DNA from 4 places in the Solibacillus sp. FSL K6-1523 genome. Region 1 is predicted to be linked to each of the others. Evidence: riboswitches for the same ligand, from Rfam matches in the RefSeq annotation. Region 1 holds a riboswitch; each other region holds the start of a gene.

Region 1 (4,633 bases):
TAATAGTGTCGATTTGCCGCTACCATTCGGTCCAAGTATTCCAAGAATTTTTCCCTTACCTACTTGAAATGACATGTTTTTGACAATTGGGTTTGCATGATAGCCACCTGAAATATTTTGAACCTTTAGCATCATGCTCCCCCCTTTCTACGCTGTTTAAAGAAAATATAAGCAAATACTGGTGCACCGATAAACGCTGTAATTACACCGATTGGTAGCTCAACTGGCGCAATAATTGTCCGCGATACTAAATCACAAATGACGAGTAAGCTTGCCCCGTTCAATAAGGAAATTGGGAGTAAATGTCGATGATCTGCCCCGATAATACTGCGGACCATATGCGGAATTACAAGACCAACAAAGCCAATTGTACCAGACGCTGCAACAGATGCACCTGTTAGCATCGAACCACCCGCTAAAATCATAAATTTACTACGTTTCACATTAACTCCTAAATATTGCGCACGTTCTTCACCATAAATCATCGCATTTAATTCGCGGCGTTGTAACCAAATAATAACGGTTCCGATAATCGCGAATGGCAAAATCATTTTCACATACGGCCAACCGCGCATTGAAACACTGCCTAAAAGCCAACCGATAATTTCTCGCAACTCTTCTCCTGTTAAGGCGACCATTAACGAAATGCAAGAACCTAAAAAGGAACTAAAAATAACACCTGTTAAAATAAGTGTTTCCATTTTCAGTGTACGGTCTACGATTCGCGCAAAGCTTAATACTGCAATCATCGTTAGTAGCGCACCAATCATACTAAATACAGGTAATGTAAAGGTTCCCAATAATGGAATCGAGATACCTAGGAAAATCGTCATCACAGCACCAACCGAGGCACCTGAAGAAATTCCTAATGTATACGGATCTGCCAGTGGATTTTTAAGCAACCCTTGAAAAGCTGCACCTGCAATCGCTAAAGAAGCTCCGATAATTGCTGCTAAAATGACACGGGGCATTCTGATTTTCCATAAAATACTGTGGGCAACGGGATCAGTCGCCTTGTCCCATAATGTTGCAATCGGAATATTAACCGAGCCAATTGACACACCGAGCCATACGCTTAATAGCAGCAAAACGATTGATACTAAATAAGCGAATGTATATTTTTTATTCACCGAAAACCTCTGGATACATTGTTTGTGCAATTGATTGAATACCTTCTACAATACGAGGTCCTTGACGACTTGTTGTATCCGCATCAATTAAATGAACATTTCCAGATTTCACTGCATCCATTTCTGCATAAGCTGGATTTGATAAAATTGCCTCAATATCGTCTTCGTATGTTACTAAAATCACTTCTGGATTGTCACTTACAAATTGCTCTGCGCTATATTGTAGCCAACCTGGTTGTGTCACACTATTTTTAACACCTACCGTATGAAGCATTTCATTAATAAATGTTCCTGTGCCAACCGCGTATAAATCGGGGTTCGTACCTACAACAATAAATGCCGATTTCCCATCTAAACCAACTGCCTTAGTTGTCATTTCTTCAATATCTTTTTGCATAGTAGCAACCATCTCATCTGCTTGTGCTACCTTGCCTGTTAGTTGCCCAATTTGCTTCATCGTTTCATATGTTTCTTCAAAATTCACCGTATTTTTTACGACAAAAACAGCAATGCCCATTGCTTCTAACTGTTCCATGCCCTTTTCAAAATTGTACATGCCTGATTCATGCGCAAATACGATGTCTGGTTTAAGTGATGCGATTAGCTCTAAATTAAATTCCATGCCGCCTACTTTTTCCTTTGTCGTTGCTTGTTCTGGGAAAGTATCGTTATCTGAAACGCCGACAATTTCTTCATTTAACCCTAAGCCAAATAAAATTTCAGTATTTGAAGGGGCAAGAGAAATAATACGTTCGGGTTGTTTTTCTAATGCTATCTCTCTTCCTAGTGAATCCGTTACCGTTACAGGGAATTGTGCAGCTGCACTATCCTTACCTTTTGCTGTTTTGTTTTGTTCTGTATCATTTGTTGTAGGCTTAGAATCCCCTGTGCCACAACCTACTAGTACGAGCATCGCCATTAAAAAGAGCATTGCTAAACTTTGTATTTTCTTCATTTTATTTTCCTCCTAAATTTTACGTAGCCTATCTAGAACCGTTTTTTCAACCAAAAGAAAGAAGCCTCCAACTTGGGAGACTTCCATTGATGTATGCAAATAATTTCGAATCGATAATTATAAGCCACTCCCGATCCTCGCAGGTTTACTGTTGGCAATGTAGAGGCAGGTCTCCTGGCTCATGCATGAATACTTGTTGATACCTTCCCAAATTTCTTCAGTGGCTTTTTTCAACAAACTCGCATTTACAGTGGCGGGACCGCATCGGACTGAAACCGATTTCCCTTTTAATCCTTATTCATTAATTTGAAAAACTAATTTTTTAAGAACCTTCACATTTCTTATTTAATTGATAGGTTATTCTATTATAGCGGAAGAATGAATGTTTGTATGTAGATAAGAGGGAGTTTTCAGAAACTTCATCACTATTCATTAAATATATAAGTTGAACCTATTTATATAAAATTAATATAAACTTTTTATTTGCCTGACCCGTCAAATAGGTAGAACGTATTTGCGACATGTTGAAAATTAGAAAAAGTGAATATTTTATTATTACAAAACATCGAGAGGTCCACTATCGCTTTGCACTTCAAATAGCAAACACATTCAAATGTCTACTAGTTTCATATAATATACGGAAAAACGAACGTACATAAACACTCAAATTTACAGCAGGAGGATTTAACAATCATGAGAGCACCACAAAATGAGTATGACAAAAGAAGAAAAAAAAGAAGATCACGAATTGTAATGACGATACTGGTTATGCTAATCCCTATTTTTTTTGCTGGTTTTATTGTAGGAAAATCGTATGCTATTAATGAAAAAAGTAGTAAGCAAGATATGACCGAAAAAGTAGAGCCTTCGATTAACCAAGGTAAAGAACAAACTAATCTAAAGGAAGAATCTTTAGAACACTCAAATTCTGAAGTTAACAACAACACCCAACAAGATTCTACAGAGGAGGTAGAAGCCCCAATCAGCCAAGATAAGGAACAAGCAAGTACAGAAGAAATATCTTTAGATAAAGTGGTCTACCTAACATTTGATGATGGTCCTAGCATATTAACAGGCCAATTTCTAGATGTCTTATACGAGCAAAATGTGAAAGTAACCTTTTTCATGCAAGGAAGTAACCTGAAAAAGAAGCATCTCCAGGAAAGTGTAAAACGGGCAACAACAGAAGGACATTATATCGGTGCCCATAGCATGACGCATGAATCCAAAACATTATACAAGGATAATCAGTTTGTACCCGAGATGAACGAAGCGTTAGCACTAATTCATGAGATTACTGGTACAAACCCCCGTTTAGTTCGCCCTCCTTATGGTTCCGCACCAGGGTTGAAAAGTGAACAGATTCGCAATCAAATCGTAGACGCAAACATTAAAGTTTGGGATTGGACAATTGATTCCAATGACTGGTCGTTAAAAGATAATCCATCCCAAATTATAGAGAATATTAAAAGTGGCACAAAAGCTGATAGAGAAGTTGTGCTAATGCACGAAAAACCACAAACTTTGGCGGCACTTCCAGAGATTATTGCATTTTACAGAGAACAGGGGTATAAGTTTGCCGTATACGAAGAAGCTAATCATTTCGCCCTTAACTTTCAGAAGGATGCACGTCTGTAATCTCCTTAATATGGCCTCTACATGGATACACCTGATTATTCAAATATTAGGTTGATCAATAAAGAGGCCGATATGTTATGAATGACATCGCAAGTAAAAATTCACCCATTCCGACCTTTATATATGATACGTATAATCATCCGGCAACACGCGCTGAAGAAAACGTTTTGTCCTCTCTTCTTTTGGTTGGACAAAAATTTCATGTGGCGTGCCTTCCTCTACAATATTTCCCCCATCCATAAAGATAACCCGGTTTGCTACATCGCGTGCGAATGACATTTCATGCGTTACAACAAGCATTGTCGTCCCTTCCTTGGCTATCTCCCTCATAACGGTTAACACCTCTCCAACAAGCTCTGGATCTAATGCTGACGTAGGTTCATCAAATAAAATAATATCTGGATTCAAAGCGACCGCGCGCGCAATTCCAACCCGCTGCTGTTGCCCACCCGAAAGCTGACTTGGATAAGCATCGTATTTTTCAGATAAACCGACCCGGTCCAGTGCTTCACGCGAAGTTTTTAATGCTTCTTCCTTTTTCATACCACGCCCGATATGGAGCCCTTCTGCCACATTTTCAAGTGCGGTTTTATTCGCAAATAAATTATAGTTTTGAAAAACAAAAGCCGTTTTTTTGCGAATCGCTAAAATGTCCTTTTTCGATGCATTATGCAAATCCACTTGAATCGTATCAAAGCTTGCTGTGCCTTCATCTGCACGTTCTAAAAAGTTAATGCAACGGAGAAGTGTCGTTTTGCCAGAGCCACTCGGACCTAAAATAACGACGACATCCCCTTTATCAATCGTTAAATCCACACCTTTTAAAATCTCATTCTTGCCGAATGTTTTATGGATATTTTTAATTTCTAACACACCGCGCCCCCCTTAAATAAAAGCCGACTTATACCGA
Region 2 (4,633 bases), 380 kb from region 1:
TACTATATCAAAGTTTGTAGCACATTAAAATTTCCATTGGAGTTACAAGGAGATCGTTATTTTTACAAGCTCGGGGACTGGATTGATCAGCAGGAGCGAATTGATAAACAAGCGCCACGGGATAATTTGTCGATTAAAAAAGATCTTGTAACAAGTATTGCAAATAATCCAATATTTAATGCACTACAAGACAATACGCAATTTAAAATAATGATGACGAATTTACAACATCATTTACAACTAGAGGAGGAATTATAGTGGAAGAATTAGCGAATATAAATTGGGCGCTTATTGCCCCTTTAATTATTTTGCAATTTATTTTGGCACTTGTTGTGATTGTTGATATTGCACGTAACGGCGCAACGAATGGACCGAAATGGTTATGGGTAGTCGTTGCATTATTTGTTTCAACAATTGGACCGATTTTGTACTTTATTTTCGGACGTAAAAGCCAATGACATGTATTCAAGTAGCGCAATTAACCAAACAATATGGTGAACAAAAAGTTGTCGATCACGTGTCGTTTACATTGGAAGAACATACAGCAACCGCTCTCATTGGTCCAAATGGTGCGGGGAAAACGACCACATTATCAATGCTAACAGGCTTGTTACAACCAACAAGTGGTCAAATTCTAATGCCAGGTGTTAAAGATATTCGAAGTGCAATCGGCTTTTTGCCGCAGTATCCGCAATTTTTTTCTTGGCTAACGGCATTTGAATTTTTGGAAATGACCGCAAATTTAAGTGGTGTGGAAAAAAGAAAAGTAAAAAAAGAAGCACAAAAAATATTAGAATTCGTCGGTCTTGGAGCGGCGATGCACAAAAAAGTAGCAACGTTTTCAGGTGGGATGAAGCAACGTTTAGGTATCGCACAAGCTATTATTCATCAACCGAAATTATTATTGCTAGATGAGCCGGTATCAGCGCTTGACCCTGTTGGGCGTAGAGAAATTATGAACTTACTGAAAGAAATTCAACAGCAAACGACGATTTTATATTCGACGCATATTTTAAATGACGCGGAGGAAATGACCGATCAAGTGCTCTTTTTACGAAAAGGTCAACTTGTCGAGCAAGGATCCCTTCATCAAGTGTGTACAAAATTTGATGAGCCGCGCTATAAAATCCAGTTTGCATCAAATGAAGAAGCAAGACAGTTTGCGAGTCAATCAGAGCTTGTAGCAAAAGCAGAACAAAATATTGCTTATGTTGAAATCCGAGAAGAAAAACCATCGATGCAACAGTTACTTTATCGTTTAGCGAAATCCCCGTATCACGTTGTAAAAGTGGAGCGGGAAACAGCGAGCTTGGAAGAAATCTTCATGAAGGTGGCGGGAACTAATGGGTCAATTTAACACGTTGTTAGTAAAAGAATGGCGGGAAAGCTGGCGTAGTTTTAAATTTATATGGATTCCGATTGTCTTTGTTCTACTCGGTGTAAGTGATCCAATCCTCAATTATTTCATGGAGGATATTTTGAATGCAGTTGGTAATATGCCTGAAGGATTTGCGATGATGATGCCAGAACTTCATGCGATGGATTTACTGGCGGCTTCAACGGGACAGTTTCAATCTATTGGATTAATCGTACTAATTGCTTCCTATATAGGTACGTTTAGCAAGGAACGCCAAAGCGGCACAGCCACATTATTGTATGTGCGTCCGATTTCCTTTACCGCAATGTTTTTGAGCAAATGGATTGTGGCGAGCAGCGTAGCAATTATTAGTGCAACAGCTGGCTATGCGGGAAGTGTGTATTATACGGTACTTTTATATGGCAAAGTAGATCCTACTCGCTTTATGGCGATGCTTGGAACGTATTGTATATGGCTCCTATTTGTCATGGCGGTTACAGTGGCAATGAGTGCAGCATTCAAAACACCGGTTGCTACGACGATTGCAATTTTTTTGATCTTGATTGGTTCAGTTGTAGACTCCATCATTGGTGGTTTTTGGACGGTTACTCCGTATAAATTGTCGACATATGGATTGCGACTTATTGATGAATCTGTCACGATGTCAATATTTTGGAGTACATTTACAATGACGGTTTCATTAATGTTTGTCTTTGTTATTATAGGAATTTACTTTAGTAAGAAGCGAGCAAGTACGGTGAAGGTTTAGCTTTTTATAAAGATGAAATTGCTAAGATAATTATTAAATAGTTGTAATATTTCATTTATATGGTATTGTAAAGTCATAATTTAATAAACTATTAAATGAGTGCTTATATTTTGAGAATAATAGGGAAATTAGTGAAAATCTAATGCAGCCCCCGCTACTGTAATAACGGATGAAATCACGAATATCACTGTCTGATGAGGATGGGAAGATGTGAGAGTAAAGTGAAGTTTAAGCCAGGAAACCTGCTTGTTTAATTCGATTACTTACTTTTCGGTGGGAGAAGTGTAGATGAGAACTCAAATATAGCAGGTCGTAGTAGATTCTATTTTTTGAAAATACGATTTTTTATATAAATTTTCAGATACCCAAACTTCTTTTGTAAAAGAAGTTTGGGTATCTTTTTTTATTGGAGGGGAACGTTTTGGGTAAAGGGAAGATTTTTGTAGTTGGGTTTGGTCCTGGAGATCGAGAACATATTACAAAAAGAGCCGTAGATGCATTACAGCAAAGTAATCATATTATGGGTTATAAAACGTATGTAGATTTAATTCGCCATTTAGTAACAGCACAAACAATTGTCAGTACAGGTATGACCGAAGAAGTATCACGAGCGCAAGATGCTGTTAAACAGGCAGAGGCAGGAAATATCGTTGCAGTCATTTCGAGTGGTGATGCGGGCGTATACGGCATGGCTGGTTTAGTGTATGAGGTTTTAATTGAAAAAGGTTGGACTGAGGCAACAGGTATTGAAGTAGAAGTTGTGCCAGGAATTTCAGCGATTAATTCATGTGCGAGCTTACTTGGTGCACCGGTAATGCATGACTCTTGTACGATCAGTTTGAGTGACCACTTAACGCCTTGGACAGTCATTGAAAAGCGTATTGAAGCTGCAGCAATGGCGGATTTTGTCATCGCATTCTACAATCCAAAATCAGGACGGAGAACACGTCAAATTGTAGAAGCACAGCGTATTTTGCTGAAGTATCGTTCACCTGATACACCAGTAGGATTAGTGAAGAGTGCTTATCGAGAAAGCCAAAATATCGTATTAACAAATTTAGCGGAAATGTTAGACCATGATATTGGTATGTTAACGACTGTTGTAGTTGGGAACTCCTCCACATTCTTTTACGATAATAAAATTATTACACCACGTGGCTATCAAAGAAAGTATACGCTCGGTGATGAAAAACAAGTTTGGAAACCGCATCAACGCTTGAAAAAAGAAGCAGAACCATGGGCGCTTGATCAAGAAACAGGAGAAGCAAAATCGGGCTATGAAAAGATTGAGGCAATTAAAGCAGGGCCAAACCTTAAAATAGAGCCTTTGAAAGAAGTGAGTGTAACTACTGTAGAACCAGCGCCGGTAGTGCCAGCAGAATTTCAACAACTTCCGGAGAAAAAGTCAGCACTTGAGATGGCAAGAATGGCATTAGCTTGTATATCAAACGAACCTGTGAAGACGGACTTTTTAGTACAGCAAGCAATCGAATCGATTTTTGAATTTGCCGTTTCACCAGGTGTTGCAAATAAAATCATTACACCACAGCAAATGAAGGTACTTGCTGAAGTAGTAGGAGAAGAGGGAACTCTTGAATATACACCAGATCATCGTTTCCATGTAAAGATTCCTACTGAAGCACCGGAAAAAGTCGTTGGATTATTACGTGAAACAGGGTTGTACGTGCTGCCTATGGGAGATGTCTTAAACATAAAGGCATGTGATTTTTGCTATGGAGAGAAGGCAGATTCGATTCCATATGCGGAGGAAATTATGGATACGCTTGGCGGTTTGAAGCTACCAAAGGAATTGCATGTTGGTTTTAATGGCTGTGGAATGGCTTGCTATCGCCCAATTTTCGATGATATTGGCATTGTCTATCGTAAAAAGAAATTCGATCTTTTTATTGGCGCCAAGCCAGTTGGTCGAACGGCACACGCTGCACAACCAGTCGCAGAAGGATTAGAGCCAGATGAACTGATTCCATTATTAACGAAGATCGTTGAGGAATATAAAGAACATGCACATCCAAATGAGCGCTTCTTTAAATACTTTAAGCGCGTAAAGAAAGTTGCCCATTTCACGTACCAAGATATGAGCTGCAAAATCAAAGTAGAAGAAGCACCATGTGGCGATTAGGAGGGGTGACATGATTTTATTTTTAGCAGGGACGAGCGATGCACGTGAATTGGCCATTGAGCTACAAAACAAGGGGCATTTATTATTAGCAACCGTCGTGACAGATTCAGCAGCAAATAGCTTGAAGGAAGCGGGCATTGCCTATCAAGTAGGGCGCCTTTCAATCGAACAGATGACGGCGATCATTGATGAAAAGGGTGTGACAACGGTTATTGATGCAAGCCACCCTTATGCAGAGGAAGCTTCAAAAACAGCGATGGCCGCAGCAGAGCAATGCAAGGTGCCTTATATTCGTTACGAACGTCCGCAGCAACAGTATATGCATCCACTAATAACTGAAGTGGAAACATATGAAGAAGCGGCACTT
Region 3 (4,633 bases), 730 kb from region 1:
GGTTGTTGTAATTCGTTTTTCATCGATTGCCTCCTCAAGCAGTTATGAATATATGTTATTTAATGAGATGCATTAACTCTTCCATTGAACAAGGAAGTAATGATTGTGGTTGAATTAGCCCCTCATGTAACATCGTTTCATAGCATTTTACGAGCCATGGTTTTTCAATATGTGCTCTTTCTAACAGCGCGTCATTTGAAAACAGCGCATCTCGTTGTCCTGAATAAAGTAATTCCCCTCTATGAAAGACGATAAAATGATCGGCCCATTCATAAATCAAATTGACTTGGTGCGTTGAGTATAAAAATGTTCGCTCTCCATCATCGAGTTCATCTAAATACTTTGTAAGTTGATTGGAAAAATAATAATCTAAACTGCTCGTTGGCTCATCTAAAATATAAACTTTTGGATCCATCGCATAAACGCCTGCAATTGTTACGCGCTTCTTTTGTCCACCACTTAAAAAATGAATAGGACGCTCGGTTAAGTCTTCAAGTTCTGTTAACTGTATGGCACTTGAAACATTATGCTCAATTTTTTCATGTGGCCATTTTAAATTAATAGGTCCATATAAAATGTCTTGTTTAACAGTAGAGGCAAATAACTGATTATCCGTCTCTTGAAAAATAAAGCCAACGCGCTCTCGCAAACTAATTAATTGTTTTTTAGAATAATGTAAGGTTTCATTTAAAAATTGAATTTTACCATTAGTAGGTTTTTCAAGCCCAATGAGTAACTTAAAAAATGTTGATTTGCCTGAACCATTTTCACCTAGAATGGCAACTTTTTTCCCCTTCGGAATAGAAAGTGAAAGCCCATGTAGTGCCTGTGTACCATCGCTATACTGGAATGAGACGTGGTCTAATCTAAAATAGCTTTCAGTCATAATCAAAACCTCCCTCTACAAAGCAAGTATCGTTATACCAACTACGATAAATATCACCGTAAGCCATGTTAACTTTTTGTCCCATTCTTTGTCGTTTAAAAATTGTTGTGGAATAACGAATTGATCAATATTTCTTGCAGCCATCGCATGAGACATCACTTGATAACGGAAGAAAATCGAACGGAATAATGCGTTTATGAGTAAACTTAATGATTGAAAGCTTTTTTTATAAGACCTGTAGCCTAAACGAGCGTGCTGCGCTGTATAAAGCTGCGAAATCATCTCTATAAACAAAAAAATAAAACGATACATAAGCTCAATTATTTCTATAATAATAATTGGCACTTTTAATCTCGTAAGTACCGAACTAATTTCATACATCGGTGTTGTTAAAATTAAAAAATATAAGCAACTGGTCGCACTAATAGAGGTGCAAAATAACGTAATTGCACGTAGTCCATCGTTTGGTAAAATAAATAGTTGCATCGTCAAAAATGAATGGTGCCATAAAGCCTGTGTGGGAACAGACTGTGTAAATGTAACAGAAAACACAATAGCAACTATTCCAGCCAAAATAAAACCTATGGGCGCAATGAGTAATGTGATATACGTTTTCCAAGGGATGTTTGCATAAAAGATGATGACAGCACTTATGAATACCAGTGTCCACACCGAAAAACTATTATTTCGCAATAGCGTGGTTAATAATAACGTAAGGAAACTTAACACCATTTTTTGGCTAGCTGCTACTTTTTGTATCGCATTATGGCTCGCAATAAAATCAATGTTTAGCATGATCTTTCGTATGCTTTCCACGCATAAAGCCGATGAAATAGCCTATAATTAGCGCGCCAATAACACCTTGTAAAACGAATAATAAGCTTTCGATTTCACCACTTGGAGGTTCCCAAATTGCACTAAACCAAGGCTCATAATGTGTTACGATTTCTGTAATTGCTTCTTCAGCCTCACCATCAGCACCGCCAAATTCTGCATCCTGTAAAAATAAGAGTGGTAAAATGGCTAAAATGATAACGCCAATTAGTAAAAGTAGGTTTTTCTTAAACATGTTAGCTCTCCTTTGCCTTTAAAATACGTAGTTGAACTAATTCTTTCATATTATATTTTTGTAAGAAGTTCATAATCATCACAGTTAATAACCCTTCACTTATAGCTAATGGGATTTGCGTTAATGCAAAGATGCTTGCGAATTTTTGGAATGAACCTAAAATACCTCCAACTTCAGAAGGAAATGCTAACGCTAATTGGACAGATGTCATAACATATGTACCAAAATCACCAAGCATCGCAGCTAAAAATACAGCGATACTAAAAGATAATCCCCATTGAGTTGCCAATTTAAAAACACCCACGGCAATAAATGGGCCAACGATCGCCATGGAGAAAATGTTCGCTCCCAATGTTGTAAGACCACCATGTGCAAGTAAAATCGATTGAAATAATAAAACGATTGATCCAAGTACACTCATAACAAAAGGGCCAAATAAAATTGACCCCAACCCAACCCCAGTTGGGTGAGAGCAGCTACCTGTTACTGATGGAATTTTTAATGCGGATAAAACAAATGTAAATGCCCCCGACAAAGCTAATAATAGTTTGCTTTCCGGATTCTCTTTGACGATTACGCGAATGACTTTGAACCCCTTCATAAGAAACGGTAGACATAGTGCAAACCAGAAGATAGCCCAACCTATCGGTAAAAATCCTTCCATAATGTGCATGGCGTGTGCTTGCTTTGGTATAAATAATAAAATGATACCGAAGTAAGCAAGTTTTGGTAATAATTGTTTCATGTTTTTACTCCTTTTTCATATTTGATGAAAAAGTGCATAAAAAAAATACACTTTTTAAGAGTAAAAGTGCATCACAAAACAAGCGCCTATTGCTTGTTTCACGCACCTATCCTCGTAGGTCTGAATCAATAAATTTTTGGTAGGTATCCTGACTTCTCTTCAACGTATTCCATGCCTTCCCACATAAAAAAATGCAGTGACGTAATATGTAATACTCCAAGTTACAGTTGCGGGACAGTACCAGAATCTCACTGGTTTCCCTATTAAGCTTAAAAAGCACCAAAAATCATTCAATTTTCATCATGTGGAAAATAGTATCACGGCGACTAATATTTGTCATTATTATTTTTTGATTATTCTTTAAATAAGGGGGCTAAAAAAGATAATTTTTAATTTTTTTGTTGAATATGAGAATTATGTTCTTCCATAAACGCTTTTCTCTTCCAAATAGTGATAATTTTTAATTAATCACCATTGTAAAAATGGAAATTAAATGATAAAGTTACGTTAATTTCATAATGAATGTAGTAAAGTGCTCTTATTTATTAAGAGGTAAAAGGGAAATTAGTAAAAATCTAATGCAGCCCCCGCTACTGTAATAGCTGATGAAATTACAATAAATCACTGTCAATCTGATGGGAAGATGTAAGAGTAAAATGACGCTTGAGCCAGGAAACCTGCTTTGTTACAGCAACATGACTTTTCGGTGGGAGAAGGGCGGCGACAAATATAGTTTTTGTATTTTAGTATACATTTTTTAGGATGTCTAAGCCTATTTCTAGCTCTTGCTGGAAGTAGGCTTTTTTGTTTTTTAAGGTATTTCGTGTATTAGCACTTAATATAAAACATTTTGAGGGAGAGTTATTTAGTGGGGAAATATGTAAAAACTATAGTTTACGGTTTTTTATTAACCTTTTTACTTGTAGGTTGCTCTAGTGAAGAACCTGCTGAGGTGAATGCAATTGAAGATGTGCAAGAAAAATCAAATGAGATTACTTTCACAGATACAGCAGGAAAAGAAATTACATTATCTTTACCAGTAACAAAGGCAGTTGTCATTAACCGTAATACAGCAGAAGCTATTACATTACTGGGTGCACAAGACGCGATTATCGCAACAGGTGACAATACAATTAAAAATAACGGCTATTTAGGGTTAAATGATTTACCCGATGTAGGGAAAACAGACGAACTAAATATGGAATCAATTTTATCTTTAAAACCTGAAGTTGTCTTTACATTTACAAACCGTCCAGATAATACGCTTGAGGAAAAATTAGAGCCCGTAGGAATTAAGGTGGTTCGTTTAAATAACTATTTAGCAGATCAAATGGATGAGGAACTACGTATATTAGCGAAAATTTTCGGTAAAGAAGAACGCGCTGAAGAGTATATTACGTGGAAGCAAAGTATTGAACAAATATTAGCAGAACGCACAAAAGATATTCCAACTGACCAAAAGAAATCCGTATTAGCATTATCTGCTGGTGCACTCAATACTAATGAAAAATATAATATTTATCCAACGTCAACAATTGACAGGCAAGCTGGACCAGGTGAAGGTTTTGCCACGATTTTAGCAGGGGGTATTGATCCTACGCCAGGTATTTTATGGGAGTCTACAAAGTCATCTACAACTGTAAATGTTGATGAAGAATTTGTCTTAACTGCAAATCCCGACGTCGTTACGTTACATGGTAATTTCTTTGGAGGCTATGATGCGGAGGATGCAACAAGCTATACAGAGGTATTAGACAATGTTGTTACGAATACAGCGGTTAGCCAAATGACAGCCGGAAAGAATAAAGATGTTTATATGTTCTATACGAACTTCTTCGGTTCTGATAAAGGATATATTGGTCGCTTACAATTAGGGAAATATTTATATTCAGACAAATTTGAAGACATTATTGTAGAAGATTACATTCAAGAG
Region 4 (4,633 bases), 750 kb from region 1:
TGATCTATTACGAAAGGTTGGGTTATTTCCAGGACAAGAAATGATGCTAATGCAGCTTTGGAAAGAGGATAATCAATCACAAAATGCACTTTGTAAATCATTAGGGATTAATCATTCAACCGTTGCAAAGTCCGTACGACGATTAGAAGATGTTGGCCTTGTAACGATGAAACGTTCAGATTTGGATAAACGCGTAACACTCGTTTCCCTTACGCAAGCAGGTATGGATATAAAAGAGGAAGTTCTAAATGTTTGGAGAACGGTTGAACAAGTCTTCACTGAAAATCTTACAGAAGATGAAAAAACTTTATTTTTGGATTTAATGAAAAAGATTTTGAATAAAGGTTAAATATTTACAATATTAATTAATTTTGTAGGAGGAAATCTGAAAGTGGATTTTCCCCTACATATTTTTTTGCACATTTCTATAACTGGTCAAGGTTACATCCATATTTAGCACAATAATGGATGGTCCTTAGTAAAGAAACCGTGGTAAGATTATGGAAATGTTTTCAAATAGGAATGGGGGGAGTTCAATGGAATGGTTAATCCTGCTTGTCGTTTTAATTTGGTTTATATTATTTATACGCAAAAAACGCGCATTTACATTTAGTTTAGCTCCACAAGTATTAGATATAAAATCAATTAAAGGATTAAAAAAGCTCAGTGTCGACTTGGAGCAATCCCTTAATAAAGGTTATATGGAAAATGTAGCGGATCGGGTAAGTAGACAAAATAAGTTAAAGGGAAATGAGTACGGCTGGCGTCTTCTGGATTTGAAACGTTATTTTATTTTGACTTCTCTTTTAAAAGAATCGCCAATGTTTAGTGAGAAAGTCGATGAATTATGGCATGAGATGCTTATGTTTACCCGTGAGTATGAGGACTTTTCAAAAAATTATTTAGGGACAACACTTCATCACAGTCCGAATGTTAATGTGGAACCAGATCCAAATTTACGTGGTTTTTTTGATTGGATATATGCGGAACTTTTCTACATAAGAAAGGAGAACATTCATCTATATAAAGGCTTTTTCAGATTCCCTGTGCCTCCCAATATTATTGATGAATTTAAAGATTTCCCGGAAAATGAATTAATAGATAAATATTTTAAGAGTGATGCCAAGAGTATGCCAGTTGTCCTTTCACTGATTGCATCCATGAAAAAAACGGCAAATAGAGTGAAAGACCATGATAAAAATGCCATACGTGCAATGATGAAGAAAGGGAAAAGTCAGCAAAAATACAACGCAATGCTCATTCCTTTCCTATCTGTTTCCTATTTTCATTATGATGAATTTTATAATTACATGAATGAAAGCAGCAACGGTTCATCAAGTTGTACGAGTTGCGGGTCTGGAAGCTCTTGTAATAGTTGCTCGTCTGGTAGTTCTTGCTCAAGCTGTGGTGGGGGTGGAGATTAATAACTTCCAATTCAACGCGAATCTACATGAGAATACTCTTTTTTATTGTTTTTTTACAGAAAGGTTAGTCAATCAACAGACGTGTTAAAATAACGTTATACCTAAATACTTATTTGCATGTGAACTTTCGTATGGTACAGTATGTTTATCAATTTAATAAGTTTGCAGGAAAAAGTGCTATAAGCATAAATTGGGAATTCGGTGTGAATCCGAAGCTATATCCGTAACTGTGAGCGCTGATAAATACTGATGAAAAGAGACTGCTAAAAAGTGGGGATATTTTCACGTGTATGATAAGCGCAAAGCCAAGACACCAAGCTTTTTCTGATCGTAACAAATACTCTTCGGATTTAAAGAGAATGTGCGGCAGGAATAATCGTAGTTTTCTATTATGATATTTATGATGCCATCCATTTCCTTGGGTGGCATTTTTTTATTGCCGTTACAAATAATTAGAACAAAAGTGAGGGACTTGCATTGAAAAAGGACATGCGTTATTCGTGCTATCCATTTATGCGTGAAAAAATTTCTTTAGTGGATTATGAAATCCGAACAGATTCATTGACGACTAGAATTGGTGCGGTCTTACCAACATTAGTAGAGGATGATAAAGGAAGGATTGTTTTAGAAGACTTGCAAATTATTCAGCCACTTGCTTATCATGTAAATGGTTCTGTACGAGGGAAAATGGCGATTACTTTAGATGATTTAAATTGGTTAAGTGAGCGCTATGATTTTTATGTCAGTCATGTTGAAGACGTGATTCAACAGTTTTTATTGCCACAGGGAATAGAAAGTGCTGTAAGGCTTCATATTTGCCGAAGTGAAGCGAAAAAGTCATACCGTGCTTTACATAAAGTGAGTGAAGAACGAGATGTACCGGAAATTTTATTTGATTTCTTAGGGCTTTTAGCGAATGTATTTTTCGTTATGGCTGTTTATATGAACAAACAACATGCTTATAATGAAATTCCGTTTATTAGTAAATCTTATCCAGTTAAAAAAAGAAAAGAGGAACACCGATGAAAATTAAAATGAAATGGGTTGCACCACTCGCAGCCGCGCTTTTACTAACAGCATGTGGAGTGGATGAAAAAACAGCGAGCCAGCCAAAAGGCGAAGTAAATCAAGAACAGCAAGGATCTAATACGAATGAATCTTATAAAGTTATTGATGATCGTGGTGTAGAAGTGACATTTGATGCTGTACCTGAAACAGTTGTGTCATTACAACCAAGCAATACTGAAATTTTATTTGAATTAGGTGTAGGAGATAAAATTATCGGTGCAACAGATTATGATAGTTACCCAGAAGCTGCCCAAAAGATTGAGCGTGTTTCAACATCTACTGTTATTAATGCAGAACGTATTGTAGAATTAAACCCGGACGTTGTAGTTGCCTATACAGTTGGTGATGAAGCACAAATTAATCAGCTAGAAGATGCTGGATTAAAAGTATTTGTTATCGAATCGGCTGCTCAATTTGAGGATGTATATTCAGATATTATTCAATTATCAGAAGTAATGGGTGTGAAGCCAACTGGTGAACAAATCGTCAAAGATATTCAAACTCAAATTAAAGAAGTACAAGATAGAACAGCTACAATCGCAACAAAGAAAAAAGTATATTACGAAATTTCACCTGCACCAGATCTTTGGACAACAGGTAATGAAACATTCCAACAAGAAATAATGGATGCAGCAGGTGTCGAAAATATTTTTGCAGATCAAAAAAGCTGGATAAGTGTTGCTGAGGAAGATGTTATCCTACGTAATCCCGAAATCATTATTACAACGACGAATTATATAGACGATCCAATCGGTGAAATTATGGGACGCGCTGGCTGGGATAAAATTAGTGCATTGACGAATAAACAAGTGTTTTTAGTTGATGGAGATATTATGTCTCGTCCAGCACCACGAATAGGTCAAGCTGTTCAAATCATGGCAGAAACAGTCTATCCAGAGCTATTTAACTAGATTCAGCGGGGGTTCAAACCCCGGCTGAATTGGGGAACAAAGGCTAAACCCGTCACGTCCTGTGACAACGCCTTTGTGATCAACTTCGTGTTGACCTAAGCCCCGGCGGATGTCACAGATTTTTAAGGGGAGTTTTTCGAGCGAGCTCGAAAAAATCTGGACGCAATTACACCTCGGCGTAATTGATATAAATCTATAATTAGAGAACAGGCTAAGAAAACGGCTTGTTCTTTTACTGCTTTAAGGGGTGAGAAATAAATGATTTTTATTACAGGTGGCGTAAGAAGTGGGAAGAGCGCCTTTGCAGAGCGGTTTGTTCAGCGATATGGACAGGACGCGCGGTATATTTATGTTGCAACAGGTGTCGCGTTTGACCGAGAAATGGAAGCGCGAATTAAACGGCATCAGCTAGACCGCGAACAGCAAGGGTTACACTGGCTAACTGTTGAAATGCAAGTGGAAATACCGGCTGCAATGAAGCAGCTTAATGCTCAGCATGTGCTATTATTTGAATGTGTCACAACATGGCTGGCCAATGTGTTGTATCATACAGAAACGCTTGATAATCGTGAGCAGCGGATTGCGGATTATATATTGGCCTTTCAAGAACAGCTACTTGCATGGCAACAGCAAGGAGTGCGGGTTGTCATTGTATCGAATGAAATATTGGATGAACCACGCTCACCATTTGATGAAGTGGAACTGTACCGAAAGCTGATCGGACAATTTCATCAATGGATTGTGACACATTGTGAATCAGCTTATGAAGTACAATACCAACTTGTACAACAATGGAAATAAGAGGTGAACAAGTTGAAAAATAGTACAATTGGATTTTTATTAGCGTGGCAATTTTTCTCGGCTATTCCCGTGAAAAAATCGTTTGAGATGAACGCAAAAACCGTTACATGGATGTATGCCTTTTTACCGATACTTGGATTACTAATGGGCGGCATATATGCGACAACGGCTTATGGATTATTTACATATAGCGATATTTCACCGTTATTATTAGCAATCATTCTCGTTGTCGGGATGATTGTAGTGACAGGTGGCTTACATTTAGACGGCTGGATTGATATGAGTGATGCTTATTTTTCATACGGAGATAAAGAAAAGCGTTTAGCCATTTTAGATGACCCGCGAACAGGTGCGTTTGGTGTCATTAGTGTCATGTGCTTACTATTATTGAAAATAGGCTTTGTTTACGAGGCGATTGTGCAAGGAAAC

Evidence for each region. A riboswitch is a leader RNA that binds a small molecule or an ion and turns the genes downstream of it on or off. The one in region 1 is predicted to bind cobalamin.
Region 2: linked by a shared signal. The riboswitch ahead of cobJ (precorrin-3B C(17)-methyltransferase) and the one ahead of MHI10_RS02585 (ABC transporter substrate-binding protein) in region 1 are both predicted to bind cobalamin.
Region 3: linked by a shared signal. The riboswitch ahead of MHI10_RS05815 (energy-coupling factor ABC transporter permease) and the one ahead of MHI10_RS02585 (ABC transporter substrate-binding protein) in region 1 are both predicted to bind cobalamin.
Region 4: linked by a shared signal. The riboswitch ahead of MHI10_RS05910 (hypothetical protein) and the one ahead of MHI10_RS02585 (ABC transporter substrate-binding protein) in region 1 are both predicted to bind cobalamin.

Annotation. Positions count from the first base shown of each region.
Region 1 covers NZ_JBBOSU010000001.1:541,188-545,820, reverse strand. The annotation lists gene MHI10_RS02595 (adenosylcobinamide amidohydrolase) at 1-132, opposite strand, end outside; gene MHI10_RS02590 (FecCD family ABC transporter permease) at 132-1,130, opposite strand; gene MHI10_RS02585 (ABC transporter substrate-binding protein) at 1,123-2,085, opposite strand; cobalamin riboswitch at 2,233-2,434, opposite strand; gene MHI10_RS02580 (polysaccharide deacetylase family protein) at 2,779-3,723, shown strand; gene MHI10_RS02575 (amino acid ABC transporter ATP-binding protein) at 3,841-4,596, opposite strand; gene MHI10_RS02570 (amino acid ABC transporter permease) at 4,609-4,633, opposite strand, start outside.
Region 2 covers NZ_JBBOSU010000001.1:164,869-169,501, forward strand. The annotation lists gene MHI10_RS00835 (helix-turn-helix domain-containing protein) at 1-258, shown strand, start outside; gene MHI10_RS00840 (PLD nuclease N-terminal domain-containing protein) at 258-458, shown strand; gene MHI10_RS00845 (ABC transporter ATP-binding protein) at 455-1,357, shown strand; gene MHI10_RS00850 (ABC transporter permease) at 1,344-2,126, shown strand; cobalamin riboswitch at 2,207-2,390, shown strand; gene cobJ (precorrin-3B C(17)-methyltransferase) at 2,548-4,266, shown strand; gene cobK (precorrin-6A reductase) at 4,277-4,633, shown strand, end outside.
Region 3 covers NZ_JBBOSU010000001.1:1,272,283-1,276,915, reverse strand. The annotation lists gene MHI10_RS05835 (hypothetical protein) at 1-23, opposite strand, end outside; gene MHI10_RS05830 (energy-coupling factor ABC transporter ATP-binding protein) at 56-886, opposite strand; gene cbiQ (cobalt ECF transporter T component CbiQ) at 902-1,681, opposite strand; gene MHI10_RS05820 (energy-coupling factor ABC transporter substrate-binding protein) at 1,668-1,955, opposite strand; gene MHI10_RS05815 (energy-coupling factor ABC transporter permease) at 1,957-2,700, opposite strand; cobalamin riboswitch at 2,822-2,999, opposite strand; cobalamin riboswitch at 3,214-3,399, shown strand; gene MHI10_RS05810 (ABC transporter substrate-binding protein) at 3,569-4,633, shown strand, end outside.
Region 4 covers NZ_JBBOSU010000001.1:1,287,578-1,292,210, forward strand. The annotation lists gene MHI10_RS05900 (MarR family winged helix-turn-helix transcriptional regulator) at 1-349, shown strand, start outside; gene MHI10_RS05905 (hypothetical protein) at 537-1,424, shown strand; cobalamin riboswitch at 1,580-1,761, shown strand; gene MHI10_RS05910 (hypothetical protein) at 1,902-2,450, shown strand; gene MHI10_RS05915 (ABC transporter substrate-binding protein) at 2,447-3,403, shown strand; gene MHI10_RS05920 (bifunctional adenosylcobinamide kinase/adenosylcobinamide-phosphate guanylyltransferase) at 3,662-4,204, shown strand; gene MHI10_RS05925 (adenosylcobinamide-GDP ribazoletransferase) at 4,208-4,633, shown strand, end outside.